DNA from 2 places in the Arthrobacter sp. BL-252-APC-1A genome. Region 2 is predicted to be linked to the other one. Evidence: predicted binding sites of a transcription regulator. Region 2 holds the regulator's gene; the other holds the start of a gene.
The links. Region 2 encodes HrcA, which represses chaperone genes, less so after heat shock. Its sites were predicted from a motif close to TTNGCACTCGNNNNNNNCGAGTGCNAA; they were not measured.
Positions count from the first base shown of each region.

Region 1: a site for HrcA is predicted at 4,617-4,643, ahead of groL (chaperonin GroEL). Genes of this name have one in related genera too.

Region 1 is NZ_VULS01000003.1:476,380-497,595, reverse strand. It holds gene FYJ28_RS07410 (threonine/serine exporter family protein) at 1-538, shown strand, start outside; gene FYJ28_RS07405 (siderophore-interacting protein) at 556-1,401, opposite strand; gene FYJ28_RS07400 (uracil-DNA glycosylase) at 1,435-2,226, opposite strand; gene FYJ28_RS07395 (DUF3263 domain-containing protein) at 2,394-2,702, shown strand; gene FYJ28_RS07390 (LytR C-terminal domain-containing protein) at 2,740-3,354, shown strand; gene FYJ28_RS07385 (cold-shock protein) at 3,543-3,746, shown strand; gene FYJ28_RS07380 (TM2 domain-containing protein) at 3,842-4,408, opposite strand; gene groL (chaperonin GroEL) at 4,794-6,431, shown strand; gene FYJ28_RS07370 (sensor histidine kinase) at 6,577-8,055, opposite strand; gene FYJ28_RS07365 (response regulator transcription factor) at 8,059-8,769, opposite strand; gene FYJ28_RS07360 (DNA repair helicase XPB) at 9,597-11,243, opposite strand; gene FYJ28_RS07355 (helicase-associated domain-containing protein) at 11,236-13,671, opposite strand; gene FYJ28_RS07350 (hypothetical protein) at 13,712-14,038, opposite strand; gene FYJ28_RS07345 (cold-shock protein) at 14,279-14,662, shown strand; gene FYJ28_RS07340 (DUF3027 domain-containing protein) at 14,678-15,223, shown strand; gene FYJ28_RS07335 (MFS transporter) at 15,279-16,562, shown strand; gene serC (phosphoserine transaminase) at 16,611-17,735, opposite strand; gene FYJ28_RS07325 (metal-dependent transcriptional regulator) at 17,961-18,662, shown strand; cyclic di-AMP (ydaO/yuaA leader) riboswitch at 18,748-18,959, shown strand; gene FYJ28_RS07320 (M23 family metallopeptidase) at 18,961-19,728, shown strand; cyclic di-AMP (ydaO/yuaA leader) riboswitch at 19,854-20,010, shown strand; gene FYJ28_RS17535 (NlpC/P60 family protein) at 20,015-20,821, shown strand; gene FYJ28_RS07310 (NlpC/P60 family protein) at 20,858-21,216, shown strand, end outside.
Region 2 is NZ_VULS01000001.1:518,814-528,255, reverse strand. It holds gene lepA (translation elongation factor 4) at 1-1,007, shown strand, start outside; gene hemW (radical SAM family heme chaperone HemW) at 1,004-2,233, shown strand; gene FYJ28_RS02445 (DUF4870 domain-containing protein) at 2,277-2,702, opposite strand; gene FYJ28_RS02440 (DUF3097 domain-containing protein) at 2,843-3,685, opposite strand; gene hrcA (heat-inducible transcriptional repressor HrcA) at 3,850-4,863, shown strand; gene dnaJ (molecular chaperone DnaJ) at 4,955-6,094, shown strand; gene FYJ28_RS02425 (16S rRNA (uracil(1498)-N(3))-methyltransferase) at 6,110-6,886, shown strand; gene FYJ28_RS02420 (GerMN domain-containing protein) at 6,902-7,822, opposite strand; gene FYJ28_RS02415 (PhoH family protein) at 8,230-9,267, shown strand; gene ybeY (rRNA maturation RNase YbeY) at 9,264-9,442, shown strand, end outside.

The DNA.
Region 1 (21,216 bases), on a different contig from region 2:
CGCCGTCGCGCTGGTCGCTGGAGCCCTGGCCGGGATGCCGCGCCTGGAAGTGACCGAGGTGGCTTCCTCCCAGTACCCGTTTGCCGTGACCGTCCTCGCACTGGCCGTTGCCCTGGCTACGATCAGCATCACCGAACAGTCGCCGGCGAACCTGGTGCTGCCAACAGTGCTCATTGGAGCGGGCGGGTTCCTGGTGTCCGTCGCCTCCGAAGCGGTCGGAATCGGGCCCCGGCTGACTCCGGCGATCGCCGCGATCGTGATCGGCATGGCCTCACGCATCGTGGCGCTTCGAATGGGGGCCCCGCAGCTGGTAATCGCCGTCCCGGCGATTCTGTTCCTGTTCCCCGGACTAAGCATCTTCCGCTCGATGTACGGGCTGAGCATTGGACTCGAGGACATTTCTAACGGGGTGATTGGCCTCTTCAACGCACTGACCGTGATCCTTGCGATTGCGGGGGGAGTGGTCTTCGGCGACAACCTGGCCCGGCCGCTGACCCGGAACCTGAACGGCAACGACCGCCGTAACCGACGCCGCTAGCGCAGGGGTGCGCGGGCTTAGAGGATCTTGCCGATGGGGGTGCGCTTCTCTGCCTGGAAGGTGTCTTCCGTGCGGCCGTCGGCCCAGTAACCGGAGAGCGAGACCCGGCTGCGGTCAAGCTTATGCCGGTTGAAGAATATGTCCCGCAGCCCCTTCATCGCCTCACGCTCGCCGTGGGCAAACACCTGCACATCGCCCGGATGCCAGGGCAGGGCGTCGACGGCGGCGATCAGCAGGTTACCGGTGGGCTTGGCGCCGCCGCGGTACAGCCAAGTGACTACTACACCGGCGGGGGCGGTTAGCGGGAGCTCATCAGCGGGACCGTCAACTTCAATAAATGCGTGTCCGACGGCGCCTTGGGGCAGGGCTTCAAGAGCAGCGGCAGTGGCCGGCAGGGCTGATTCGTCTGCTGCGAACAGGTACCAGTCCGCTTCGGGATCCGGTGCGAAACCGCCTCCCGGTCCGCCGAACGTCAGGACGTCTCCCGGCTGGGCGTTCTCGGCCCATGGGCCGGCAAGGCCTGCGTCTCCGTGCACTACGAAGTCCATTGCCAGTTCCCGCCGGGCCATGTCCACCCAGCGGACGGTGTAGGTGCGCGAGACAGGCCAGTCCTCACGTGGTGTCTGCTCCCTCAGCGTCTCCAATGAGACGGACCCGTCCAGCGGGCGGCCGTCGCGGCCAAACCAGATCTTGCAGTACGCGTCGGTGCTCTCACTCGGAGTGAAAGTATCGAAGCCAGCGCCCCCGGCAACGATGCGCACCAGATGCGGCGAGAGCTGCTCGCGGCGCAGCACAGTCATGGTGTGGGTTGGCCGTGCACGCCGGGCCGGAGCCGGAACGCGGGTGGCAGGGGCATCAGGCATTGCTGTGTCTCTCCTTGACTTGCGGTAGTTCCTCTACCGTACCCCGGGCAGTCTCCAGTCAATTGGTGAAGCTCCCTGCTCCCGCAGCAGGGCGTTAACCCTGCTGAACGGACGTGAGCCGAAGAATCCCCTGGACGCGGAGAGCGGACTGGGATGCGCGGACTCGATCCGTGCCGTCGTGCCAAGCAGCGGTGACAGCGCCTGGGCCTGGCGTCCCCACAGAACAGCTACGAGCGGTGCAGGCGACCCGTCCGCGCGCCGGCGTGCGGCAAGGGTGCGGACAGCAAGTTCCGTGATGGGTTCCCAGCCCAGGTTCCGGTGGGAGTTTGCCTGCCCGGCGTCCACGCTCAGGGCACGGTTGAGCAGGAGGACACCTTGGTCTGCCCAGGCGCTGAGATCACCGTGCGCCGCAGGCTCTATCCCAAGGTCGTCCTTCAGCTCCCTGTATATGTTCACGAGGGAACGCGGCAGCGGCCGTACCGTGGGGGCGACGGAAAAGCTGAGCCCGACGGCATGTCCGGGTGTGGGATAGGGGTCCTGGCCAATGATGAGGACCTTGACCCGTTCCGCCGGGAGGGCAAAAGCACGCAGGATGCTCTCAGGCGGCGGGAGGATGTGCGTTCCACTCCTGCGGCGGCGCTCAAGTTCATCACCGATGCTGTGGAGCCGGGCAGCCTCGGGAGCCAGTGCCTCTGCCCAGTCCGGGGCCATGAGGTCCGCCAGGGAGCTGCCGGTTGTGAACGGGACGGGAGTCTCCGGTGCGTTCGCGGCGGCAGAAGCGGCGGCGTCGAGGTCAAAGAGGGTGGGTTCAGGACTGCTGTTCACCCTTCCAGTCTTGGGCATAGCGGGCCAGGATCCCAGCCGGAGTGCGGCAGCGCTTGAATGACAACGGTGTTATTCCGGTTTACGATTACAGGTGGAAGCACACTCTTTACCCAGGCCATGCCCTTTTGCGCCTGTGTCCGGGTACAGCAGGAAACGGGGACCATAGATTGGCAGGATCAGCCGAAGCCGCGGCGTTTTCACTCGACGGTGCGGTCGATCCCCAGAGTCCCCTCAGCGAACGGGACCAGCAAATGCTCGCCCTTGAGCGCTCGTGGTGGAAGTACTCCGGTGCAAAAGAGCAGGCCATCCGCGACTTGTTTGGCATGTCGGCCACGAGTTACTACCAGGTCCTTAACGCCCTGATCGACACCGAGGAAGCACTGGCGCACGATCCCATGCTGGTAAAACGCCTGCGTAGACTGCGTACTACACGCCAGCTCGCGCGTACCGCCCGCCGCATGGGCACGGACGCCTAGGGCAATTCCCCTTATACCAAGGACAGACAACGCAGCCATGAGCCAATACCCCAGGGATGAGTTCGATAAGGTCCCGGAGACCTCGACCCGCCAAGGCGTTCACCGTGAGCGGTTGATTCCGGCGCGCTCCAGCGGTGTTGGCCTCATCATTACCGTGGGTGTCCTTGCCCTCCTCGTGGGTCTTGCCGCGTACTTCGTCCTTCCAAGGCTCGGCATCGGCGCAGACAGCAGTGCCAGTCCCGGGGTGTCCGAGTCGACTAATCCCGCTGCGGAAGAATCCCAGGAGCCGCAGGAGTCTCCGAGCCCCAGTGTTTCGCCCTCTCCTGCAGAGACCCCAACCCCGACTCCCACTCCCACTCCGACCCCGGAGGCCGTGCCGGCGGATAAGACGCAGCCTGTTGTTGTGCTGAACGCCAGCGGCATTTCCGGCCTCGGTGCCGGGATCTCCGGCCGGATCGGTGCTGACGGGTGGACCACTGCCCAGGTGGGCAACTGGGCAGGCGCGCCGCTCCAGACATCCGTCATCTTCTACAACGGTGAAGCGCAGCGGGTCAATGCTGAGGAGCTCTCGGCACTACTGGGCATTCCGACAATTACGGACTCTCCCGAGTTCTCCTTCGTCACCGTTGTGGCGGGACCGGGCTTCCAGTGAACCTCCGCGCACGGACCATTAGTTAAGACTCAATAACTATCCTCTTTTCCCCGGGGTGCGCCGTTCTACGCGTGGTTAGAGTAAGGGCCAGCCGTTTCGGGACGGCAGGTAAACCACCTTGCCGTTCCGGTTCGGCTGCTGCCGTGGAACACCATCGCGGGAGTGGAGCCGAAAAGGGGAGAAAGAGAATGGCGCAGGGGATCGTCAAATGGTTCAACGGAGAAAAGGGCTACGGCTTCATCACTGTTGACGAGGCCAAAACCGACGTATTTGTCCACTGGTCTGCAATCCAGTCCGCCGGTTACCGGACGCTGGAAGAAGGACAGAGGGTGGAATTCGAGATAGGTGAAGGCCAGAAGGGGCCGCAGGCCGAGGACGTCCGGACGGTCTAATCACTAACCAGCACGTCCTGCCCGAAAACGCGGTGAGCCGGTGTCCCTGAGGGGCATCGGCTCACTCGTCTTCGGAAGCGCTTGGGATCCGGCGCTTACTCCCGGAGGGGAACCCCGCGGGAGTCAGTCCGGAAGGACTGGGCCCCGGCGAGAATCATGATTCCTTCGACGAAACCCCAGATGGCACCGAAGCCGAAGGTGAAGAAGGTGACAAGGAGCTGCACGACTCCCAGCGTGGTGTACCCGAGGTAAAAGCGGTGTATCCCCAGCCCGCCGAGGAAGATCCCCAGCAAGCCGGCCGCAAGCCGGGACTTGGGTTCGGGGAAGCCGTAGTACGGTCCGGCGGCGCCCTGTGGATATCCCTGCGGGTAGGCGCCGGGCGGAGGGACCTGCTGATAGGGCCCGGGGGCCTGGGATTGGTGGTACCCCTGCGGGGGCTGCTGGTATCCGTGCGGAGCCTGCTGGTATCCCGGCTGCGGTGCCTGCTGATACCCCTGTGGTGCTTCCTGGTAGCCGGGCTGCTGCGGATCGTACTCCCCCGGGGGTTTGCCGTATGGAGGCGGCGGGGGAGTGGCACTGGCGCCGTGCGCCTGGGGTGCAGGGGTATGTTCTCCGCCGTTTTGCTCGGCAGAAGAATCGTTCGGGGGCTGGTCGGTCGCCATGGCCTGCTCCTGGAGTTTGTCGTTAAGCCACTGCCTGCAATCGGAGCAGGGGGCACAACCTCCAATCTACGCTTGCGGCGCGGGCTGCGGGGGTATGACCCGGCGGTTTCTCCGCGCTTTCCTCAGCCAGCCTCCGATCAGGGCGCTGCGCCGGTCACAGGGGCGCGTGACTGCTTGCACTCAAAGGTTGGGAGTGCTAATTATTGAGTTAGCACTCTTGCGGACTGACTGCTAAGTCAGCGGCGTTGAGTGAACCAGCAAGCCACTGGGGTGAGGGATTAGGGATGCGCGTAAAGAGATCGTGCTCCTGCTCCCGTCCGTCGCGGGCACTCCAGCCAGGAATGCAACACCCAAGCATGACTGTTCCGGAAGGACGATAGCCGTTATGGCCAAGATCATTGCATTTGACGAAGAGGCACGCCGCGGCCTCGAGCGGGGTCTGAACACCCTCGCCGACGCCGTCAAGGTCACCCTCGGCCCGCGTGGCCGCAACGTCGTACTCGAAAAGAAGTGGGGTGCCCCCACGATCACCAACGATGGCGTTTCCATCGCCAAGGAGATCGAGCTGGACGATCCCTACGAGAAGATCGGCGCTGAGCTGGTCAAGGAAGTTGCCAAGAAGACGGACGACGTCGCAGGCGACGGCACCACCACGGCAACCGTCCTGGCACAGGCACTGGTCAAGGAAGGCCTGCGCAACGTTGCTGCCGGCGCCGATCCCCTGGGCCTGAAGCGCGGCATCGAGAAGGCAGTTGCGGCTGTTACCGCCGAGCTGCTCGCCTCCGCGAAGGAAATCGAGACCAAGGAGCAGATCGCCGCTACGGCTTCCATCTCCGCCGGTGACCAGCAGATTGGCGACCTGATCGCCGAAGCACTGGACAAGGTGGGCAAGGAAGGCGTCATCACCGTCGAGGAGTCCAACACCTTCGGCCTGGAGCTCGAGCTCACCGAGGGCATGCGCTTCGACAAGGGCTACATCTCCGGCTACTTCGTCACCGACGCAGAGCGCCAGGAAACGGTCCTCGAAGACCCGTACATCCTGATCGTGAACTCCAAGATCTCCTCGGTGAAGGACCTCGTCGCTGTCCTCGAGAAGGTCATGCAGTCCGGCAAGCCGCTGCTGATCATCGCCGAAGACGTTGAAGGCGAAGCCCTGGCTACCCTGGTGGTCAACAAGATCCGCGGCACCTTCAAGTCCGTTGCCGTCAAGGCTCCGGGCTTCGGCGACCGCCGCAAGGCCCAGCTCGCAGACATCGCCATCCTCACCGGTGGCCAGGTCATCGCCGAGGAAGTTGGCCTTAAGCTGGAGAACGCCACGCTGGACCTGCTCGGCAAGGCACGCAAGGTTGTTGTCACCAAGGACGAGACCACCATCGTTGAAGGTGCTGGCGACCCCGAGGAGATCGCCGGCCGCGTCAACCAGATCCGCGCTGAGATCGAGAACTCCGACTCCGACTACGACCGCGAGAAGCTGCAGGAGCGCCTGGCCAAGCTGGCCGGCGGCGTCGCAGTTATCAAGGCCGGTGCCGCTACCGAGGTCGAGCTCAAGGAACGCAAGCACCGCATCGAAGATGCAGTGCGCAACGCCAAGGCAGCTGTCGAAGAAGGCATCGTTGCCGGCGGTGGCGTAGCCCTGATCCAGGCTGGTCAGAAGGCCTTCGCGAACCTGGTCCTGGAAGGCGACGAAGCTACCGGCGCCAACATCGTCAAGGTTGCCATTGACGCTCCGCTGAAGCAGATCGCCTTCAACGCCGGCCTCGAGCCCGGTGTTGTGGTGGACAAGGTCCGCGGCCTGGCTGAAGGCTTCGGCCTGAACGCTGCCACCGGCGAATACGAGGACCTGCTGGCTGCCGGCGTCAACGACCCGGTAAAGGTCACCCGTTCCGCACTGCAGAACGCGGCATCCATCGCCGGCCTGTTCCTCACCACCGAAGCCGTTGTTGCTGACAAGCCCGAAAAGGCTGCACCGGCAATGGGCGGCGGAGACGACATGGGCGGCATGGGCGGTATGGGCGGCTTCTAAGCCCCTTCCGCAGCCGGGTTTCTGCCCGGCCTGCACAACCCCAAACAGGAGCGCGGTACCCCCGGGTACCGCGCTCCTGCGTGTTTGAAGCGAATGACGAGAATCGGTTTACCGGTGATCGAAGCGAGTCGGAGGAGGTGGCGGCCTAAGGCCCGCCCGGGTGTTCCTCATTGTCCGGGTCCTGGTCCGGCGAGCCATCGGCCGGGATGAACGGCAATCGGATGGACATGGTCGCTCCGCCGCCCTCCGTTTCGGTGAGCCGAACGGTGCCGTCGTGCTGGGCTACCAGGGCTGCGACGATCGCAAGGCCCAGCCCCGTACCGCCCGTCTCACGGTAGCGGGACGAATCAGCCCGGTAGAAACGCTCGAATACCCGCGCAGCGTCCTCTTCGGAGATGCCGGGGCCATGGTCCCGGACTTCAAGTACGGCATCCATCCGGTTGTGGATCACTGGTGCCACACCGACGGCTACTTCGATGGGACTGCCGGGCGGGGTGTAACGCAGGGCATTCGTCATCAGGTTGGCCACCACCTGCCGCAGCCTTGCTTCGTCGCCCATGGTCGGTGCGCTGCGCGGGGAATTGCCGTCCAGGCCGATCACCCGGATCTCCCGGTCAGGAGCGCTGGCCCGGGCATCAAGTGCTGCATCATTGCCCAGAATCATCAGGTCCACCGGCTGGTACTCCAGAGGGCGCTGCTCGTCGACCCGGGCAAGGGTCAGCAGGTCTTCGACCAGCTGGCCCATGCGTTTGGCTTCGCTCTCAATGCGGCCCATGGCCGCAGCAACGTCCTCAGGTTTCTGCAGGGCACCCTGGCGGTACAGTTCGGAAAAACCCCGGATGGTAACCAGCGGAGTCCGCAGTTCATGCGAGGCGTCCTGGACGAACCTGCGCATCTTTTGCTCAGAGGCGGTGCGCGCTGCGAAGGCCGTTTCGATGTGGGCCAGCATGGCGTTGAGGGAACGTGAAAGCCGGCCGATTTCGGTGGCAGGGTTGCCCACTTCCACACGGCGGGAGAGATCACCGGCGGCGATGGCGGCCGCTGTCTTCTCCACTTGGCTCAACGGCCTGAACTGGCGGGTCACGGCCCAGTAAGCGATACCGGTGGCGCCCAGTGTCCCGAGCAGACCCACCGAGAAGACCAGCGAGGCCGCCTCATCCACCGTTTCCGCAACTGAGTCCAGGGGGACGGCGACGGCGATCGAGCCGGGGAAATTGGCTATGTGGAAGACCTTCACCCGCCAGCCCTTGCTGCCCGGGGCGGTACCGGGGACGTCGAATCCGCGGCCGCCCAGGGCATCCACGTCCTCAGACGTGAGCGGGTCGATGACGGGGGTGTCGAAGGTTGGCTCCGAATGGGTTTCCGGACCGTGCGTGCCGTCTTCGTTGAGGTACAAACCGTAGAAGCGGAACAGGGACGCGTCCGTGCTTGCGCTGCCTGAGACCAGATACCGGGAGATCGCCCCGGCGTTGTCCTGGATATCGGTGTCCAGCCGGCTGATCAGGATCTGGCGGAGCACATAGATGGTTGCCAGTCCGGTGATGGTAACCGTCACGACCATCAATACGGCCATGATGACCACCAGCTGCGACCGCAGCGAGGCGGACTTCCAGCGCCGGAGCAAGGCTTAGCGCTTCTCCGTCGTACGCAGCAGGTACCCCACGCCGCGCTTGGTCTGGATCAGTGCCGGCGCATCGGGGCTGCGGTCAATCTTCCGGCGGAGATAGGAAATATAGGACTCCACGATCGACGCGTCGCCGTTGAAGTCGTACTCCCAAACGTGGTCCAGGATCTGTGCCTTGGACAGCACGCGGTTGGGATTGAGCATCAGGTAGCGCAGCAGCTTGAACTCGGTGGGGGAGAGCTCGATCGTCACTCCGCCCCGGCGCACCTCGTGGGCGTCGTCGTCGAGCTCCAGGTCTTCCACGCGGATGACGGCGTCGTCATCGTCAAGCGGCTGGGTGCGGCGCAGGACGGCGCGGATCCGTGCCACGACCTCATCCAGGCTGAAGGGCTTGGTTACGTAGTCATCCCCGCCCACGGTGAGGCCGGTGACCTTGTCCTCCGTGTCGTCCCGGGCGGTGAGGAACACTACCGGGAAATGCCGTCCGGCGGCACGCAGGCGGCGGGTCAGGGTGAAGCCGTCCATATCGGGAAGCATGACGTCGAGTACGGCGAGGTCGGGGCTGTGTTCATCCACCGCGGCCAGTGCCTCGCGGCCGTTACCCGCAGCGACGACGTCGAAGCCGGCAAAGCGCAGCGACGTGGAGAGAAGCTCACGGATGTTGGGTTCGTCATCGACAACAAGGAGCCTGGCCTCAGGAGCAGATTTAGTCACGTGTCCTAGTTTCTAGCATTTGGCTGATGGTTCCCTGAATGCTAACTCAGCGTCTGCTGGATGAATAGCGGGAACTGCAGTCAGCTGGGGACACGCTTAGAGGGTGAAGTTGGGGATGAATGGCTGCTTTCGGAGGACCACCGGGAGCCGGGACCGGGGAGCATGGTTTGTAAGCAAAGTGCAGCTGAACCGGCGAAAGGGAACAAGATGCTGGGAACGACACCCGGGCCCAGGCAGCTCTCTCTCCGGCATGCGGGAACCGAAACCGGCACGCCGCCGACAGGCAGCCGGCCACCGGCCGGCGACCCGGCACCGCGGGACGCAGCCGCACCCGGAACAGCAGCAGAGCGCAGCAGGCCGCTCCCGCGCAGTGGCCCAATGCTGCAGGAGCGTGGTTTTTCCTGCTCCGTCCGGGCCGCGCACGAGCGTGAGCGGGGCAGCAGCGGCGTCGTCGAGCGCGTGCAGCAGCCTGGCGCGGGAGAGGACGAGCGGATTCGGGCGCGGGGGGCCCGGGACTACGGCGAAGTGCGGCATGTGGCTGGATCCGGCTCGGCGGGACGTGGATGCCCGAAGCCGCGCTGAAGCGCGCCCGGAAGCAGTTTCAAGATATCCGCTGCCAATCCCGGGGCGCTATTATGTGACGCCGTCCCAGGTGTGTGAGGCGGGCAGCCGGATGAGCCAGGAACTCTGTTCCTGGGGGCGTCAGGATCCTGTGAAGGCGGAAACGATGTCGCGGTACGCCATTCCGGAGGTCACCGGCTCAAGCGTGGCATGTTTCTCGTCGGGATAACCAGCGCTGGGCCGATGAAGAGGCGAATTGAAGGGAGCTAGGCGGGCTTTTCGATGTCCGCGGCGTCCTGGATGGAGTAGGCGTAGCCCTGCTCGGCGAGGAAACGCTGCCGTTTGGCCGCGAAGTCCTGGTCCAGGGTGTCCCGCGCGACGACGGTGTAGAAGTGAGCAGCCCGGCCATCTGACTTCGGGCGCAGCAGGCGGCCGAGCCGCTGGGCTTCCTCCTGGCGGGAGCCGAAGGAACCGGAGACCTGGATGGCCACCGAAGCTTCCGGCAGATCGATGGAGAAGTTGGCAACCTTGGACACAACCAAGGTCTTCAGTTTGCCTTCGCGGAAGTCGTTGAACAGCCGCTGGCGTTCCTTGACCGGCGTTCCGCCCTTGATTACGGGTGCGTCCAGCCGCTCAGCCAGCTCATCCAGCTGGTCGATGTACTGCCCGATCACCAGGATCTGGTCGCCCTCATGCCGGCGCACCAGGTCCTGCACCACCTTGGACTTCGTTTCCGAAGTCGAACACAGACGGTACTTGTCCCCGTCCTCGGCCATGGCATAGGCAACCCGTTCATCCCGCGGCAGGTCCACCCGCACCTCGATGCACTCGGCCGGGGCGATATAGCCCTGCGCCTCGATGTCCTTCCAGGGAGCGTCGTACCGTTTGGGGCCAATGAGGGAAAAGACTTCGCCCTCGCGTCCGTCTTCGCGGACCAGGGTGGCAGTCAGGCCAAGCCGGCGCCTGGCCTGCAGATCCGCTGTCATCCGGAAGATGGGTGCCGGAAGCAGATGCACCTCGTCATAGATGATCAGGCCCCAGTCATTGGCGTCGAGCAGTTCAAGATGCGGGTAAAGCCCGCCGCGCTTGAGGGTGAGCACCTGGTAGGTGGCGATGGTGACGGGACGGACTTCCTTGACCGCACCCGAATATTCGCCAATCTCGTCTTCGGTAAGCGAGGTCCGCTTGAGCAGCTCATCTTTCCACTGCCGGGCCGAGACCGTATTGGTGACCAGGATCAGCGTGGTGGTGGAACTGGTGGCCATCGCTGCGGCACCAACGAGTGTCTTGCCGGCACCGCAGGGCAGCACAACCACCCCGGAGCCGCCGGCCCAGAAGTTCTCGGTGGCAACCTTCTGGTAGGGCCGCAGTGTCCACCCATCGTCGTTCAGGAGGATCGGGTGCGGGGTGCCGTCCACATATCCCGCAAGGTCTTCAGCCGGCCAGCCCAGCTTCAGCAGCAGCTGCTTGAGCTGCCCGCGCATGGCGGACTGGACAACTACGGTCTCACCGTCGATCCGCGGCCCAAGCAGCGGCTGGATCTTCTTGGCGTGAAAGACCTCTTCAAGCACGGGGTAGTCATTGGTGCGCAGCACCAGTCCGTGCTGGGGGTCTTTCTCCAGCCGCAGCCGCCCGTAGCGGGACATGGTCTCTTCGATGTCCACCAGGAGGGTGTGCGGCACGGGAAAGCGTGAATAGGTCAGAAGCGTGTTCAGCACCTGCTCGGCGTCCAGCCCCGCGGCACGTGCGTTCCAGAGTCCCAGCGGGGTGAGGCGGTAGCTGTGGATGTGCTCCGGTGCGCGCTCAAGCTCCGCGAAAGCGGCAATCGCGTGCCGCGCTTCCACAGCCTGGGGATGGTCCACTTCCAGCAAGATGGTCTTGTCGCTCTGGACGATCAACGGTCCGTCAACCATGTGCTGGGCTGCCCTCCACTATTTCCACATCCATTATCCGATGTATCGACACTACGCGTTCAACGTCCCTGCGCGGATCGAAGACCCTTACCCGGCCTTCACTTACGGAAAGAGGAACGAAGATCTCCTGCCGTTCATTCCCCTGGCTGTCCACAACACCCATTCGGACCGAGGACTTGGTCCGAATGGCCTTGCGCAGCGTTTCCAGCCCTACCAGCGGAACGGATTCATCTCCCTTTGGCGCCACCGCGGGTCCTCTCCCGCGGAGGGCCGCCAGCTGCGCTTCAAGGTCGTCCTCGCCGAGTTCCCACTGGTTTATCCGGGTGGGGGAGGACGACGGCGCCGGCACGGGCGGGCGGGCGTGGGAACCGTTCGCTTCGCGGGCGCGTCCTTCCATGACCGGGGAGTAGCCCAGATCGCGGATCGCCAGGGCGAGCTCCTGCGGAGTAGCGGCCGAAGAGATCACAGTGGGTGCAATCCTCGTCAGTCCCAGTGCCCCGGCACGGGGGTCTGCCATGAGTGCGTTCAGCCCGGTTTCGTCGTCACTGCGAAGGTAGGACCAGGCTGCACCGATGCGCAGCCGCCCGTGCCGTGCTGCCGTGTCCTCCACCAGATAGCGCAGCGGCTGCGGGACCTCCGTGGCCGAATAGTGGGCCAGGAACTCAAGGATCGACGCCGCATCCATGTCAGCGTCCAGGGCCCGCCGGACCGAATTCGCGGAGAAACGGTAGATGGTCGCTGGTCCCTGCCCCTCGGCGTCGGCCACCAGGGAAAGCTGGCGGGCCACCTTTGGCTCCAGGTAACCGGGGGCAACCGCGGTCAGGTCCGCCTGCAGCAGGAAGGAGCTCAGCGGTTCGGGAAGTGCCTCCCGCAGCCTCGCCGCGGCGCGGTCAAAATCTCCGGCGGCAACGGCGTGCCCCAGCTCGGTCAGGGCGCCGGACCCAACCAGTCCCAGCTGGGCGGCTTCCTTCAACATGCCCGGAACCAGGCGGGCGAACCGGCGCTGCAGCCGCGGCTGGTGCCAGGTCAGGGCACCGATCAGGTCTTCGGCGTCGTAGGCTCCCGAATGTGCTTCCTCAAGCGACTCAGCCGCAGCAAGGGAAGCGAACATCTCCAGCATCCGGCGGCGGACAAGCGGTGCATCGGGACGGGAGAGTTCCCCCGCCAAAGCGTTGACGGAGCCGCCGCCTGGAAGCGGCGCACCGATAAGTGACGGCGCCCGTTCCGCGTCCAGCCAGGCTTTCACCAGATGCTGCCACTGCAGCTCGCGGTCCAGCGTGGGCCAGTCTGTTTCCGCGGCGCCCCAGCGGGACGTGGCCGCATCCAGCACGAGGAGCCCGGACAGTGCCGAGAGCTCAAGGAGCCAGGCAGTGGCCAGTGCATCCAGCCGGAGGGCATCGGACACCCGCCTGACTTCCCGGACGCCGACGCCGCCTGAGCGCAGGGTCCCCACGGGTGCTTCGGCTGCCACTGCCAGCAGTTCGGTGACCAGCCGGAGTGTTTCCGCCACGGCACCGTACGCGGCGTTATCCCGCAGGTTGTGGGGCACCGGGCGCGGAGTCGGCGGAACAGGATCCAGCTGGAAGTCCGAGACGATTACGTGCCCCCGGGACGCCTGGCCAACCGGCCGCGGCAGCTCCACATGCAGGGCGTCCAGGGGGACAAGGAGACCATGCGCCACCAGCCACTCCACAGGGGTGGGGGACGGATTGTCCAGCACCGCGCGGCTGATCGCAGCCTTGCGGGGGATGGTTCCCACCGGCGAGTACTTGAACCGGCGCAGCAGGTCGTGGGTCTGGGGCGGGGCATCGGCCAGCAGTGCTTCCCAGCCGGCGGGGTCTGACACCAGATGGTGGAGGGAATGGGCTGCGGTGGACGGCGTATCTGCTTTTTCAATGGGCAGCCCGCGCTGGCGCAGGCCTTCGACAATGCCAACGAGGCGCTGACCGAACTCAGGCTGCTGGGCAGCGAGCGTTGAATAAGGGCGTCCCAGCCCTGCCGGGTAGGCGCCCAGTGCTTCACCCAGAACCGAAACCGGGAGATAGAACTTGCGTCCGGCGTCGGCTTTTGGTGCACCGGGATGAGGTGTGGCGCGGCGCAGCAGGGCCAGTGAATGCAGGTAGCTCAGGATCACGTCCAGGGACTTGATTGTCGATCCGGAGATGGAGGCCTTCAGCCACGAGGCCGTTGTGCTCAGGTGGGAGTCTTCGTTCGTTGTCAGGTCCAGGGCTTCCAATACCTGGAGCTGTGGTGCCGTGAGTTTTTCAAGCACGCGCTGTACGCTGATGCGCGTAGAAGCGCGGGCGGCCAGGGCCTGGAAATCCGGTACCGGAGGCAATGCCAGATCCGGCCGGGCGGTAAGGAGCTCACGCAGTTGTTCGTCACTGCGCGCTGCAAGGTCTTCGGCCAATGCTCGGATCGCGGACATCGTCCAATACGTTACCCGAGTGGGACCGAAAACAAACGGGTTAGCCTCGGCGCCGCCGCACGATTGAGTCAATTACCAGCCCGGCCATCAGCAGGAAAGCTATGGGCAGGGCGTAAAACGCCCCGGCGGCGAACCCGGGCCAGATGACTTCTCCGCGGAATGCTTCCAGCAGGAGCGCGGCAAGGCTGCCAACACCGGCCACAGCCAGGATGCCGGCCAGCACGGTCATTACAACCCTCAGCGGTGAACGCTTGGAATGCACCGGAGCTGTACCGGCGGTTGCAGTGAGTTTTTCCCCGCCGATGCGGGGGGTGGTTTCGCGGCCGTTTGAGGCGGCGTTTGCGGGGTTTGAACCCAAGTGCTCCATGGTCTTTAACGCTAACAGCTAAAAATCCGTGAACCCAAAGCCGGGCACGCCGAGGATTAGGGAGCTCGGGATATTCTAATGGGAAGACTCTTCCCCGTAGTATCTCAACAGGCATCCGCCGCCCGCATGATCCAGTGCTGGCATGGAAGCGGCCGGATGACTACGCGCGGATGTACCACCCTTTCATCACGAGATGCGCTCGAGAGACTGCATCCCACAGCAAAGAACGAGGTAAGCGAAGTGCCCATCGGCAAGGTCAAGTGGTTCGACACTGGCAAGGGATTCGGATTCCTGGCCACTGACGACGGCCAGGAAGTCTTCCTGCACGCATCTGCGCTTCCCGCTGGCGTGAGCGAGGTGAAGCCCGGAACGCGCATGGAGTTTGGTGTGGCTGACGGACGGCGTGGCCCGCAGGCTCTCTCGGCCCGGATCCTGGAAGCGCCGCCGTCGGTGGTCAAGGCCACCCGCAAGCCTGCCGACGACATGGCCGTGATTACCGAAGACCTCATTAAACTGTTGGATGGAATCTCCAACGGACTGCGCCGGGGCAGGTACCCCGAGAAGAAGCATTCGGCCAAGGTGGCTGCAGTGCTGCGGGCCGTTGCCGACGACCTTGATGCATAGGGGCAGAACCACCGAGTGAAAACCACCGACGCGACCAATACCGACCAGACGCCGAAGCCTGCCGCGCGGAAACCTCCGCGCAAACCGTCGAAGCCTGACGCAGTGCTGGCCGCTGCCGTGGAAAGCGCGCGGGCAGCTCTGCTGGAAGTCGTGCCGGAGGAACAGGTGGGGGAATGGCTGAGCGTCGTTCCCGATGCAGACCGGCTCGTGACCCACCGGTTCCGGGCCAACCGTCCCGGCTACCGGGGTTGGGAATGGTATGCCACCGTGGCACGCGTGCCGCGCGGCAAGGTTGCCACTGTCTGCGAAGTGGGCCTGCTGCCCTCAGCCGACGCGGTACTGGCCCCTGAGTGGGTGCCGTGGTCTGAGCGGGTCCGCCCCGAAGACGTCGCAACCCAGGAACCGGGCGAAGAAGCCGCAGCTGGGAGCCAGCCTGATGGTGCCCCGGTGAAGGATCCCGAAGCAGCAGCGGAGGCTTCCCCGGCTGAAACTGAACCTGAAACTGAAGCGGAAGATGAACAGGAAGCCGCAGCGTCACCTGCGGCCGTGGAGGACGAATAAGCGGTGAGTGCATGGAACGCGGTTCACGATCCCGGACGGGAGAAGTGAACCCAAAATGTTCCGTTCGCTTCGAATCTTCAACTACCGCATCTGGTTCCTTGGAGCCCTGGTCTCCAACATCGGAACCTGGATGCAGCGCACCGCCCAGGACTGGCTTGTCTATGACATCCTGACGAACCAGGACGCCGCGGCCATGGGTATTGTCATGGCCCTCCAGCTTGGACCGCAGCTGCTGCTGGCGCCGTGGGCCGGGCTGGTGGCAGATACCTATGACCGGCGCAAGGTGCTGCTCACCACGCAGGTCTCCATGGCGGCGCTTGGTGCCGGACTGGGCCTGCTGGTCCTCTCCGGCCACGCACATCTGTGGCATGTCTACGCTTTCGCCCTGGCGCTGGGCGTGGTCTCCGCCGTTGATGCCCCGGCCCGCCAGAGCTTTGTCTCCGAAGTTGTCAGCGAGGAGAACCTTCCCAATGCCGTCGCGCTGAACAGTGCGTCCTTCAACGGCGCGCGGATGGTCGGTCCGGCAGCCGCCGGCCTGCTTACCGTTGCCGTCGGACCGGGATGGGTCTTCCTTATTAACACCGTGACCTTCGCGGCAATGGTCCTGGCACTGCTGAAGATGCGTTCTTCCGAGCTGCGCGTGCTGCCCAAGGCCCCACCCGGCAAGGGCCGCATCCGCGCCGGACTGAAATATGTGCGCTACCGTCCGGACCTGGTGATGGTCCTGGTGGCGATCTTCATCGTGGGTACCTTCGGGCTTAACTTCGCTGTCTATATAGCTGCCATGGCACGTACCGAGTTCGGTCAGGATGCCGGGATCTTCGGGCTGCTGAACTCGATCATGGCCATCGGGTCCGTTGCCGGTGCGCTGCTGTCTGCACGCCGTGACAAGCCGCGGCTCCGGTTCATCTTCGGAGCAGCCGGCGCTTTTGGAGTTGCCTGCATGCTGGCCGCACTTTCGCCGAATCTCTGGATCTTTGCGCTTTCCCTGATTCCGGTGGGACTGTTTGCCCTCACCCTGATGACCAGTGCCAACGCCTACGTGCAGACCACCACAACGCCGGTGATGCGCGGCAGGGTCATGGCCCTGTACTTCGCGATTTTCCTCGGCGGCACCCCGCTGGGAGCACCGATCGTGGGCTGGGTTTCCAATGCCTTCGGTCCACGCTGGAGCCTGGGTGTTGCGGCTGCCTCCGGTCTCATTACCGCCGTGATCGGCCTGGTCTGGGCCTGGCGGGCCCACCATCTGCGACTGCACTACGACCGCACGATGCCGCGGCGCCTCTACCTGACAAGCAACGCCACTGAGTCCATAACCGAAGAGGACCCCAGACCGTAGAACGGTGCTGGGGCCCTCTCTAGGCGGCCACGGCCGCGTACGTTGTGTCTAGGAATGCTCGATCACGTAATCGATGCACTGCAGCAGGGCACTGACGTCGTCCGGCTCGATCGCGACGAAGGTGGCGATGCGAAGCTGGTTGCGTCCAAGCTTCCGGTACGGCTCCACATCCACCACGCCGTTGGCCCGCAGCGTCTTCGCGATCGCAGCGGCGTCGATTGAATCGTCGAAGTCGATGGTGGCAATGACGTTGGAGCGGTCCTCGGGCCGGGAGACGAACGGCGTTGCGACGCCTGACTTCTCAGCCCAGGAGTAGATGCGTCCGGCAGAGTCCGCAGTGCGGCCTGCAGCAAACTTCAGGCCGCCGTTGGAGTTCAGCCACTTGATCTGGGCATCCAGGGTGACCAGCGTGGAGAGCGACGGCGTGTTGTACGTCTGGTTCAGGCGGGAGTTGTCGATCGCCGTCTGCAGGTTCAGGAAGTCCGGGATCCAGCGGCCGGAGGCATTGATCCTGGCTGCGCGCTCAATCGCGGCGGGTGAGAACATGCCAAGCCACAGGCCGCCGTCGGAAGCGAAGTTCTTCTGGGGCGCGAAGTAATAGACGTCGGCTTCGGCCAGATCGACGTCGAGCCCGCCTGCTGCGGACGTCGCATCGATCAGGACCAGTGAGCCGGCGTCAGCCCCGGCCACCCGGCGGACCGGGGCAGCTACACCGGTGGAGGTTTCATTCTGCGGCCAGGCATAGACATCAACGCCGGCCTCGGCCGCAGCCTCGGGGCGGGTGCCCGGTTCGGCCTTGATGATGCTGGATGAAGCCAGGAACGGGGCCTTGTTCGTCGCGGCGGCGAACTTGGAACCGAATTCACCGAAGGAGAGGTGCTGAGCCTTGTTCTCAACGAGGCCGAAGGACGCGATGTCCCAGAAAGCGGTCGAGCCGCCGACGCCGAGGACTACCTCGTAGCCTTCGGGGGCAGAGAACAGGGAGGAGAGTCCTTCGCGGACGCTGCCCACCAGGTTCCGCACCGGAGCCTGTCGGTGGGACGTGCCCAGAAGCCTGGTCCCTGCGTCGGAGAGGGCCTGGATCTGCTCGGGCCGGACCTTGGACGGGCCGGCACCGAACCGACCATCCTTGGGGAGGAGTTCTGCGGGAATCGTAACGGCGGTTTCGCCCATTTTCTGTATGCTCCAAGCGGGTTGGCAGGGTGCTTCACGTACCTTTCCATTCAACACCCGGCGGCCGTACCGGTCCTATTTGTGACCGCTGGGAAGTGAGCGATTCACAGGGGTGGATAATTCTGTCCGTCTTGCGCCGATGGGCTAACGTGGAGACGAAACCGGCGGCGCGGTCTGTGCCGCAGCGGTTATTCACTTCCGCACGATTGCTAGGAGCGGCTGGTCATGACGGACCTCATCGACACAACTGAGATGTATCTTCGAACCATCCTTGAGCTCGAAGAAGAGAACATCGTCGCACTGCGGGCACGCATTGCAGAGCGTCTGCGCCATTCCGGCCCAACCGTTTCACAGACCATCGGGCGCATGGAGCGCGACGGGCTGGTAGTCGTTTCCGGTACCCGTCAGCTTGAACTGACGGATCTGGGCCGCAGGCGAGCCACAGAAGTGATGCGCAAGCACCGGCTCGCCGAACGGCTGCTGGCTGACGTGATCGGCCTGGACTGGGCGTACGTCCATGACGAGGCGTGCCGGTGGGAACACGTTATGAGTGAGCGGGTGGAGCGCCGTCTCTACGATCTGCTCGGCAAGCCCACCGAGTCTCCCTACGGAAATCCAATCCCCGGCCTGGAAGCACTGGGCGGAGCCGCCGCCGTTCCTCCCGCGATGCCCTACCAGGACCTTCTCTCCGCCGTCGGGACGGCAGGTGCAGGGCAGTCGATGGTCCTGGAACGGCTCGCCGAACCTATCCAGGTGGATCCGGAGCTCCTGACCCAGCTCGACGAAGCCGGGCTGCGGCCCGGTGCCACCATCACTGCCGAGGTTGTGGGAGGCTACGTCTCAGTCCGCGTCCCGGGGATCGAAGGCGCCCTTGAGCTTCCCGCTGAAGTCGCTTCGCACGTGTTTGTCTCCGCCTCCGGTTCGTGACCTTCCGCCGCTGAAGGTAACGGAATGGTATCTTTCAGGCTTTTTCCCCTATAGTGGCTTCTGACTACAGCAACAACACCGTTAACCGGTCCAACAGCCTAACCCTGCCACTGGACCGCAGGTGCCACCGTTCGCGGGCAGGGGCGGAGGACCCAACAACCGGCAGCCCAGCTGCCTTGGGGTGAAGCCTCCGAGCACCACAGGAACATCCAGGACTGGATATCCCTGTGCGTCGGGGGCCGAGTTTCTCTACTCGAATCCGACAGCTAACTTCGCAGGCTTGTAGAGAGGGAACCACTTGTCGAAGCATGCTGCTTCGGGCAGGCGCAGGGCCGAATCACCGGCCATGGAACTGCGCCCACGCACCGCTAACCGGTCCGCCGGCAGGCGCCGCGCCGAACCTGCCCACCGCCCACTGGGCGGTTCCGCCCAGAAATTTGCCATCACCGCTGCGGCTTCCGGACTCGTCCTCACCGTCGTAATGCCTACGACGGCGGCCGCCACGGACCCCGTCATGGAACCGGAGCCCACAGCAGCGGAGATGCCGGTCTCGGCTGATCCGGATGCGGTCCTGTCCTTTGACCGGGCGGCGCTGACTTCCAAGTTCGATCCCGACGCCAAGCTTCGCGGGCTGACTGTCGCAGGGGCGGACGTCATCCCGGCTGCGGCCAAGGGGACGCTGGCCAACCCGCTGGACTCCGAGCCCGTCCAGACCTCCGCTTTCGGTTACCGGGTCAGCCCGATCACCGGCGCAGCCGGAGAGCTGCACACGGGTCAGGACTACGCGGCAGCCTGCGGGACCGAGGTGACCGCCGCCGCTGCCGGGACTGTGAAGTCGGCCGGCTGGCATCCGTACGGTGGCGGAAACCGTGTTGTTCTCGACCACGGCAACGGAGTGGAGACGACCTATAACCATCTCTCCGCCATGAGCGTCTCGGTAGGCGACACCGTGGAGCGCGGACACCTTGTTGGCGCCAGCGGAAGCACCGGCGCATCGACGGGATGCCACCTGCACTTCGAAGTACTCGTAAATGGCACTCCAGTCGACCCCCTGGCCTGGTTGTGACCGCCGCAATACCCTTTCGTGACCTGAGCGTGACATTTCAGTGATGTTGTTATATTCTCGTCACCGTGCCTGATTCGCCAAAGATCAGGCACTCTCGAACAGATAGCCGAGCTCTGCCACTGTCCGAGATCCGTTCGCAAAATCGCATGGCAGAGGCGGGGGAACCAATTTCGGGTTTCGCAAGAAGCCCTAGGGGTTAAGTTGCCGGACTTAGCAGTCCAGCAACCGGGTGACTCCCATCCGAATCCGACAGCTCACCTCGTAGGCATTGGGAGAGGCAAAAACTGTGTCATCAGTCAATTCTGGCCGCCGTCGTGCAGCCACCCCGCAGGTAAGCACGCTTACCGCACTGTCCAAGGCCGTAACCGCTAACGCAGGTTCGGTAGGCCGCCAGGCAGCCGTCGTCGTCGCAGCTTCCGGCCTTGTTCTGGCCGCCGGCATGCCGGCCCAGGCAGCTCCGGTTTCCACCGATCGGCAGGCTCTCGAAGCCACCCCCCTCAACGTTGTGACCTCGAACGGAACCGTCACGGTTTCCGAGCAGGCACCCTTCGAACTTCCGGTCCAGCCGCTGGCCGGCTCCCTCTCCGGAGCCGAGACCCGCGCACAGATCGCCGCCGCAGAGCAGGCAGCAGCCGAAGAAGCAGCAGCTGTTGCTGCCGCTGCCCAGCAGGAGGCCGTAGCCGCTGCTGAGGTGGCTGCCCAGCAGACCGCCGCTGCCCCGGCTCAGGCCGCCGGCAACGTCACCACCGCATCTTCCGCTCCCGCAGCGCCCGAGGTTGGCGCCAGCGGCGTCGCCGCCGGGCTCGTCGCCTCCGCCTACGCCCAGATCGGCGTTGCCCAGGACTGCACCGCCATGGTTGAGAACGCTCTGCGTTCGGTTGGCAAGTCCGTTGGCGACCTCGCACCGGGCCAGTTCTTCGCCTTCGGCGCAGTTGTTGGCAGCCCGCAGGCCGGCGACCTCGTTATCACCGGCGGCCACGTAGCTATCTACGTAGGCAACGGCCAGGTCATCAGCGGTGGCCTCAACGGCATGAACACCGGTCTGCACTCCCTGTCTGATCTTCCCGGCGCAAGCTTCGTCCGCGTCAGCTGACGCTCAGTTGCCAGAACCAACGGAGAAAACCCCTAAATGACCACGTCAACTGAGCGTGCGCGCCACCGCGCGCCTGTACAGCGCAACAACTCCCTGTCCGCCCTTGCTGACGCTGTCAGCAGTGCCGGCAACGTTGGCCGCCAGGCAGCCGTCATTGCGGCCGCTTCCGGCCTCGTCCTGAGCACGGGCGTTGCAGCAAACGCTGCGGGCCCTGAAATTTCCCGTGACGTGCAGACCAGCAAGCTGGACCTGTCTTCGATCCCTCTGCAGGTTCCGGCCGACGCAATCGGTCCTGACCTGACACTTACACCCGTTCCGGGCGTAACCGTGGCTCCCGAAGTTGCTGTCCAGTCCCAGGAAGTAGCCGTCCAGGCAACTGAGGAAACCGTGCAGGC
Region 2 (9,442 bases):
AGGTGGGCGACACCGTCACCAACCTGAACAAGCCGGCAGCTGAATCGCTTCCCGGCTATGCCGATCCCAAGCCCATGGTTTTCTCCGGCCTGTACCCCATCGACGGCGCGGATTATCCGGTGCTGCGTGACGCGCTGGAAAAGCTGATGCTCAATGACGCCGCGCTGGTGTACGAACCCGAGACGTCCGCGGCGCTGGGCTTCGGTTTCCGCGTTGGCTTCCTGGGCCTGCTGCACCTTGAAATTACCCGGGAGCGGCTCGAGCGCGAGTACAACCTGGACCTGATCTCCACTGCCCCGAACGTGGAGTACGAGGTGACGCTCGAGGACAACAAGGTAGTCACGGTCACCAACCCCAGCGAGTACCCCGAGGGCAAGATCAAAGAGGTCCGCGAACCGATGGTTGCGGCCACCATCCTGGCGCCGAGCGAATTCGTCGGCGCGATCATGGAGCTGTGCCAGTCCCGCCGCGGCGTCCTGGGCGGCATGGACTATCTCTCCGAAGACCGGGTGGAAATCCGGTACCGCCTGCCGCTGGCCGAGATCGTTTTCGACTTTTTCGACGTCCTCAAGTCCAAGACACGCGGCTACGCCTCCCTGGACTGGAAGGCCGACGGCGAGCAGGTTGCCGACCTGGTCAAGGTGGACATCCTCCTCCAGGGCGAGCAGGTTGATGCGTTCAGCTCAATCACCCACAAGGACAAGGCGTACTCCTACGGCGTCATGATGACCGGCAAACTGCGTGAACTCATCCCGAGGCAGCAGTTTGAGGTCCCGATCCAGGCTGCCATCGGTTCGCGCATCATTGCCCGCGAATCCATCCGCGCGATCCGCAAGGACGTGCTTGCCAAGTGCTACGGCGGCGACATCAGCCGTAAGCGCAAGCTGCTGGAGAAGCAGAAGGAAGGCAAGAAGCGCATGAAGATGGTTGGCCGCGTGGAAGTTCCGCAGGAAGCCTTCGTGGCCGCCCTGTCATCCGACGAGTCCAAGGACAAATCCAAGAAGTGACACCCAGCGCTCTGCCCCTCGGGGATCCCGCGCCAAAGGACGGACTCCTTCCGCCCGACGCAGCAGCCGCGGCTGCAGAACGGAAATTCGGACTCTACGTCCATATTCCGTTCTGCGCCGTTCGCTGCGGCTACTGCGACTTCAACACCTACACCGCCACTGAACTCGGCGGAGGTGCCTCCCAGGACGCCTATGCAGCGACTGCACAGCAGGAGGTCCGCTTTGCCGCCAAGGCGCTGGCGGCGTCGGGAATCCCGGAACGCCGGATCGAAACTGTGTTCTTCGGCGGCGGCACCCCAACCCTGCTTCCCGCTGAAGACCTGGCCGCCATCCTCGGCACCGCCGTCGAGCAGTGGGGCCTGGCGCCCGGGGCTGAAGTCAGCACGGAAGCCAATCCCGATTCCGTGACGCCCGAGTCCCTGCAGCTGCTGGCCGACGCCGGGTTTACCCGGGTGTCCTTCGGGATGCAGTCAGCTGTGCCCCATGTGCTTGCCGTGCTGGACCGCACCCATACGCCGTCCCGCGTTCCGCAGGCCGTGCAGTGGGCGCGCGACGCCGGCCTGAAGGTGAGCGTGGACCTGATCTACGGCACGCCGGGGGAGTCACTGGCTGACTGGAAGCACTCGGTCGAAGAAGCCCTGAGCTACGAGCCGGACCATATCTCGGCCTACGCCCTGATCGTCGAAGAAGGCACGAAGCTGGCCGCGCGCATGCGCCGCGGCGAGGTCCCGCCGATTGACGACGACGACCACGCGGACAAATACCTGCTGGCGGAGGAGCTCTTCGCCGCGGCCGGGCTGCACTGGTACGAGGTCAGCAACTGGGCTCGCACACCGCAGGATGCCTGCCGGCACAATCTCGCCTACTGGCGCAGTGATGACTGGTGGGGCATCGGCCCCGGGGCACACTCGCACGTGGGCGGAGTCCGCTGGTGGAATGCAAAGCATCCCTCGGCCTACGCCGGCCGGATTGCTGCGGGGGAGTCGCCCGCCGTCGGGCGCGAAACCCTGGATGCGGATACCCGCTACCTCGAAGACGTTATGCTGCGCACCCGGCTGGCCGAAGGCCTGCCACGTGAGGTGCTGCGGCCGGAGGGACGGCACGAGATTGCCGGACTGATCGCCGACGGTCTGGTGGAGCCCCGCGCAGCCATGGCGGGCACGGTACTGCTCACCCTGAAGGGCAGGCTCCTGGCCGACGCTGTGGTGCGCCGGCTGCTGCCCTAGGGAAACCCCGGCGCTTTTGCAGCGGCAGCGGGTTCCCGGCTGCCTAACGGATCCGGCGCAGGTTGAACCGGTAGCGGTACGGGCGGCCCCGGTTGCATTCAATTCCGGCTATGACGGAGAAGACGGCAACGGCAATCCAGATCAGCGCGTTGAGGATGGCGAAGTAGCCACCCGCTACGGGGATAAAGGAAAGCAGCCAGGCCACCAGCGCCAGGATGGTGGGAGGCAGTGTGAAGTTCAGCGCTTCCTTGGATTCCTGTGCAGTGAACGGCCCGCGGTCGCGGAACACCAGGTAAATGATGAGCGAAGGAACGAAGCCGAGGATGCCGCCGAAGTGCGACAGTGTTGCCCACTGCCGGTCTTCCGAGGCTGTCAGCGGGAGGGCGTTTGCCGGTGCGCCCTGGTAGTCCGGGCGCGCCGGTGAACCGTTGTTTTCCGGTTGCGGATGGTTCGGGCGTGGGTTGGACACGGTTTATTCCTTTGACTCTCAGATGACGCAGGGCTGCCCCCGCGGGAACCTGTTGTTAGACAAGGGTACTGGGTTCCGGCGCGGGAACGGGCACTGGCGGTTCCTGCGCGCCGCGCGGGAACCGCCCGGCTACGGACGGATCAGGGCACGGTCAGGAAGTCGATGACCTCTTCCACACGTCCCAGCAGGGCAGGCTCCAGGTCCGCGTAGGTCCGGACGGAACCAAGCAGCTTCTTCCAGCCCAGGGCGACGTCGGTGTGGTCGCGGTGCGGCCAGCCAAGTCCCTTCAGGATCCCGGTCTTCCAGTCTTCATGGCGCGGTACTACCGGCCAGGCCCGCAGGCCGATGACGTCCGGCTTGATGGCCTGCCACACGTCGACATATGGGTGGCCGACAATAAGTACGTTCCCCGCGGCGCCGGGCACCTTCATGGCTTCTGCCGCAATCCTTGATTCCTTGGATCCCGCAACCAGGTGATCCACCAGGATGCCCAGGCGCCTGCCGGGTCCGGGGGAGAAGTCCCGCACCACCGAAGCAAGATCGTCCACGCCGTGGAGGGGCTCGACGACGATGCCTTCGATCCGAAGGTCATCTCCCCAGACCTTCTCCACCAGTTCGGCGTCGTGCTTGCCTTCCACCCAGATCCTGGATGCCCTGGCCGTGCGGGCACGTACATCTTCGACGGCGACCGATCCCGAAGCGGTACGCCGTGCGGCAGGAGCGGCGGCCTTGAGCGGGGGAACAACTTCCACGGGTTCCCCTTCGAGGAGGAAACCGAAGCCGAGTTCAAAGGAGCGGGTGCGTCCGCGGGCGTCCTCGAGAACAACCACATGCATTCCGCCGGACTTCTCCGTACGGATGACCGCACCTACCCACCCGGTTTGGACCTCCTCGAGAACCAGGCCCTTCTCGGCGCCGACCTGCCGCAGTGCCTTTCGGGCCGGAGCGGAAATGTCCTGCGGCCCCCACTGGTAGCTGGGCATAAAACCTCGTTCCTGGAGACGGGGAGGAGCACCTGCGCTGGGTGCAGGCACGGAAGATTCAATGCTAACAACGGCAGCGGAAGGTATTAGACTTAGCACTTAGGTATGCCGAGTGCTAAGCCAGCAACTCGGAACGGGAGTCAGTCAGCGAGGGAGGGAAAACCATGAGCGAACCACGCCGGCTCGAGGTGCTCCGGGCCATTGTTGAAGACTACGTGCATTCCCGGGAACCCGTGGGTTCCAAGGCCCTGGTGGAACGGCACCACCTTGGTGTCTCCTCTGCCACAATCCGCAATGACATGGCTGTCCTCGAAGAAGAGGGCCTGATCGTTGCTCCGCACACATCCGCCGGGCGAATCCCCACCGATAAGGGCTACCGGCTGTTCGTCGACCAGCTCTCGGACCTGAAGCCGCTGTCGGCTGCCGAGCGGCGGGCCATCCAAACCCTGCTCGAAGGCGCAGAGGACATTGACGACATCCTTGACCGGACGGTGCGCCTGCTCTCGCAGCTGACCAACCAGGTGGCAGTCGTGCAGTATCCGCACCTGGGGAACGCCAAGGTACGGCACATTGAATTTGTGCTGCTGGCGCCTGCCCAGGTGCTCGTGGTCCTGATCTCTACAACCGGACGGGTAGAGCAGCGGGTGATCACCGTGCCGGGGCCGGTGACGGAACAGGCGCTGCACGAACTTCGTCAGCATTTCCTGCAGGCACTGGCGGGAACCACCCTCACCAGGATCACCTCCCACCTCACGGATGCAGTGGCCACCGTTCCGGTGCAGCTGCGCGGAGTTGCCCAGGCGCTTGGGCAAAGCCTGGAACAGCTTGCCGGAATCAACAGGGAAGACCGGATGGTCATGGCCGGCACAGCCAACCTGGCCCGGGCCACCGGTGACTTCCCGCTGACAATCGGGCCCATCCTGGAAGCACTGGAGGAGCAGGTGGTTATGCTTCGTCTGCTGTCCGAGATGGAACAGGATGCCAGGGGCGTTTCGGTGCGGATTGGCTCAGAGAATCCCTATGGCTCCCTGTCCGAGGCATCCGTTGTAGCTACTGGGTACGGGCCGGACGCTTCCGCTATGGTAGGAATCCTCGGTCCCACCCGGATGGACTATCCCAACACCATGGCGGCGGTTCGAGCCGTTGCCCGCTACCTTTCCCGGGTCCTGAACACCTGACCCCCAGAGACCGGCAGCCCCTCCGGGCGCTGCCTGCATGACTAGAGAACCCGCCAGGCGGGGCACGCAACACAGGAAGCGATGTGCACGAGTGAGTGATCACTACCAGGTACTCGGCGTGAGCCGGGATGCCACCGGCGAAGAAATCAAGAAGGCCTACCGCAAGCTTGCCCGCAAGCTGCACCCGGATGTGAATACCGCTCCCGGCGCCGCGGACGAATTCAAGGCTGTTACCCACGCCTACGAGGTTCTCTCGGACCCGCAGAAGCGGCGCGTCTACGACACCACCGGCCAGGAAAACGGCACGGACAACGGTTTCGGAGGCGGCTTCAGCGGCCAGGGATTCGGGTTCCAGGACATCTTCGACACCTTCTTCGGCGGAGGAGCGCCCGGCGGCGGGCGCGGACCGGCCTCGCGTACCCGGCGGGGCCAGGACGCCCTGATCAACGTACGCATCGACCTGAAGGATGCCGTCTTCGGCACCAACAAGAAGATCGACGTCGAGACTGCCGTGCTCTGCCCCACCTGCGAAGGCTCCTGCTGCCAGCCCGGAACCTCGCCGCGCACCTGCGACATCTGCCACGGCAGCGGACAGGTTCAGCGTGCCGTGCGCTCGATCCTGGGCCAGGTCATGACCACCGCACCCTGCGGTTCCTGCCAGGGCTTCGGCACGGTCATTCCGGACCCCTGCCATGAGTGTGCGGGTGAAGGACGCGTCCGCAGCCGCCGCACCCTGACCATCAAGGTTCCCGCCGGTGTCGCCACCGGAACCCGCATCCAGCTCAGCGGCCAGGGTGAAGCCGGCACCGCCGGCGGACCCCAGGGTGATCTGTACGTTGAGATCCGTGTCAACGCTGATCCGGTATTCATGCGCGACGGCGATGACCTCCACGCCACCCTGACGGTGCCCATGACAGCCGCTGCCCTGGGCACGGTCATCACTATGGAAACCTTCGACGGCGAACGCGAGATCAATATCAAGGCCGGGACCCAGTCCGGTGAAGTCACTACCCTCAAGGGGCTCGGCGTGACGCACCTTCGGGGCTACGGCCGCGGCGATCTCCTGGTGCACGTCCAGGTCGAAACCCCGCAAAAGCTGGATTCAGCGCAGGAAGAGCTGCTGCGGCGCCTTGCCGAACTCCGCGGGGAACAGTTTGCCGAGGGCCGGGTGTCCGGAGGCAACAGCGCCGGAGTCTTCGCGAAGCTGCGCGACCGCCTGGGCAACCACTAGGCATCGGCGCCTCACATGACCAATCCGATCTTCTTCGGCGATCCCGAACTTGTGGCAGCGTCCGGACCGGGAAGCGTCTTTGCGCTGACTGGTCCGGAGGCGCGGCATGCGGTTGCAGTCAAGAGACTCTCCCCGGGTGAGGACGTTGACATAGTCGACGGCGCCGGGCGGAGGCTGCGGGGGACAGTACGGTCGGCAGATCCTGCCCTGCTGGAAATCGATGTCCATGAAGCGGAGTCAGAACCCGAGCCGCAGTATGAGTTCACGCTCGTGCAGGCTCTGGCCAAGGGCGACCGGGATGAACAGGCCATCGAAGCCGCAACCGAACTCGGAGTGGATGCAGTCCTTCCGTGGCAGTCTGAACGCAGTATCGTCCGCTGGCGGGCGGAAAAGGCTGCCAAAGGCCAGGCAAAATGGCGTGCCGTAGTCACCTCGGCGGCCAAGCAGTCCCGCAGGTCCCGGATTCCCCGGGTGCTGGACACCGCGGACAGCAAGTCCCTGGCCGCCCGCCTGGCAGGAATGGACCTTGTCCTGGTCCTGCACGAAGAGGCAGACATGCCCCTGTCCCTGGCGCTGGAAACTCCCGGCAGCGGAGATGATTTGCCGGCGGCACGCGTCCGCTCCGTCGCCGTTGTTGTGGGACCGGAAGGGGGCATCAGCCCCGCTGAACTTCAGGAGCTGCGTGCAGCAGGAGCAGTAGCGGTTCGGCTTGGACCGCACGTCCTGCGTTCTTCAAGCGCAGGACCGGCCGCGCTCGTGCTGCTGAACCATTTGCTGGGACGCTGGGAATAGGTCCCGCCCGCCGGTTTAGTAGACCGTAATCCGCTTGGAATCTTCGTTCGATCCCTTGCCGTGGAAGACCCGCAGGTTGTATTCCCCGGGTTCGAGTTCAACAACCACCTCAAACATTGCCGTCTCACCGGCTTCCGCGTCGAGCTGGATGTTACCGGACTTCAGGGGCTGGGATTCCGGACGTCCGTTGAGGACCCGGTCCACGCTCCAGGACAGCTGTTCATCGCGCGCCACCGCGGAGCCGCTGACCGTGACGGACGTTTCCGCGCCGTCACCCTCCTGGGGGCTGATAATCCAGATCGGCGCCGGGAGTGTTTTGTCCCGCTCCAGGGCCGGTTCAAGGTCTTCGTGGCCAAAAGCCTGGTAGCCCGCCTTGCCGTCCACCAGCACCACAACGCTGGTGTTGTATCCGGCGGCGGTCAGGCCCGCGTTGGCTGCAGCAGCAGTGGCCGTGTACACCAGCTGCTGCACGGCGCGGTGAGCCATGCCGGCATCCAGCGAAGGCTTGAACGCATCAGAGGTGATATCCACGGTGATGACGTTCTTGCTGGAAATCGAAGCAGTAACCTTTGATGCCGCCGCCCACGGCGTGAAGTAGTCAGCGTCACGGGGAGTAGCTGCCGTCATGGCGTGCACGGCCTCGCCGATCGGGTCACCGGTGTTTTCGGAGGGCAGGAATTCCCGGTAGAGCTGGACGTCAGAACCGTTGAGGCCGAGCCAGTACACCGGCATAACCACCTTGGACGCTGTCTCCTCTGCCGGTGCCGATACCGCCATTGGATGGTCTTCCGTCGCCGAAGCTGCACCGAAAGAACTGGGCATGCTGGTGGTGGGCAGTTCAGCCACCACGCCGCAGGAGCCGAGCAAAAGCGGTGCCGCGGCCGCCGCCAGGAAAAGGCGGGTGCGGCCTGAGCGGCGATTCTGCTGCCTGGTCATGGCTGTCCTGCCTTCCGTTACTGGTGCCTGGTGTCCGGAGACGCAGACGGTGCGTGGGGGAACCGGCGGGGCGGTTCCCGTCCGGAGCATGCCATCCAGCTTGGCACAGCGGAACAACCCAAAACCGGGACTTGATGGTTCTGTGCCGGGACTGAAACCTGATTGAGACCCAGACGATGCCAAGCCGAGACATACGCTGTAATACACGTCACACAGCCCGTTCCTGCAGGGGCGGCCGCAGTCCGGATATGCGCCTGCAGCGAAGAAGTCCGGCGCACAGACGTGCCGATCCGGTAGAATTAAGTAGGCTGTGCACACTGTTTACCGAAGGCCCCCGAGGGCCAGGCGCAGCCAAATATGAATCCAGTCTTCCAAAAGGGGCGATGAGAGGCCGAGGGGCCGCATATATGACCGAAACTTCAGCAGGAATCGGCACCATCCGCGAGGACCAGCAGACGATCGTCTTTGACTCAACTGAGCATATGGTCCAGTCACTGGGGGCCAACGACGAGGCCCTGAAAATCATCGAGACCTCCTTCCCGGAGGTTAATCTCCATGTCCGCGGCAACGAACTCTCCGTTTCCGGCCCGGCCTCCGAAGTGGAACGCACCGTCCGCCTGGTCAATGAAGTCCGCGTTCTTGCCCGGCACCAGACCCGGGTGACGCCTCAGGTCCTTGAGCAGCTCATCACCATGCTGCGCGACCAGAGTGCTGAACGGCCGGCTGAGGTGCTGACGCAGAACATCCTCTCGACCCGCGGGCGCACGATCCGTCCCAAGACCCTGAATCAGAAGAACTACGTTGATGCGATCGACCGCAACACCGTCGTCTTTGGTATTGGGCCGGCCGGCACCGGCAAGACGTACCTGGCCATGGCTAAGGCAGTGCAGTCCCTGCAGCAGAAGGAAGTCAACCGGATTATCCTGACGCGTCCTGCTGTGGAAGCCGGTGAGCGCCTGGGCTTCCTGCCCGGCACGCTCAACGACAAGATCGACCCGTACCTTCGGCCGCTCTACGATGCGCTCCACGACATGATGGATCCGGAATCGATTCCCCGCCTGATGGCTGCCGGGACCATTGAAGTGGCACCGCTGGCATACATGCGCGGACGCACGCTCAATGATGCGTTCATCATCCTGGACGAGGCCCAGAACACGACGCCGGAACAGATGAAGATGTTCCTCACCAGGCTCGGGTTCGGCTCGAAGATGGTGGTGACCGGCGATGTCACGCAGGTCGATCTGCCGGGAAGCACAACGTCAGGGCTGCGGATCGTCCACGAAATCCTTGACGGAATCGAGGATGTGCACTTCTCGGAGCTGACGGCCACGGACGTGGTCCGCCACCGCCTGGTCAGCGACATTGTGACCGCATACAGCGAATGGGATGAAGAACGCCGTTCCCGCACCGGTTCCCGCAGTGCCGGGCAGGAGAAGAAACGATGAGCATCGAAGTCAACAACGAGTCAGCCGTACCGGCGGACGAGGAGGCGCTTGCCCGGCTGGGCCGGTTCCTGCTCGATGCCATGTACGTGCATCCGGAAGCCGAGCTGTCCATCATCCTCGTGGACGAAGACGCCATCGAGAAACTGCATATCGAATGGATGGACCTGCCCGGGCC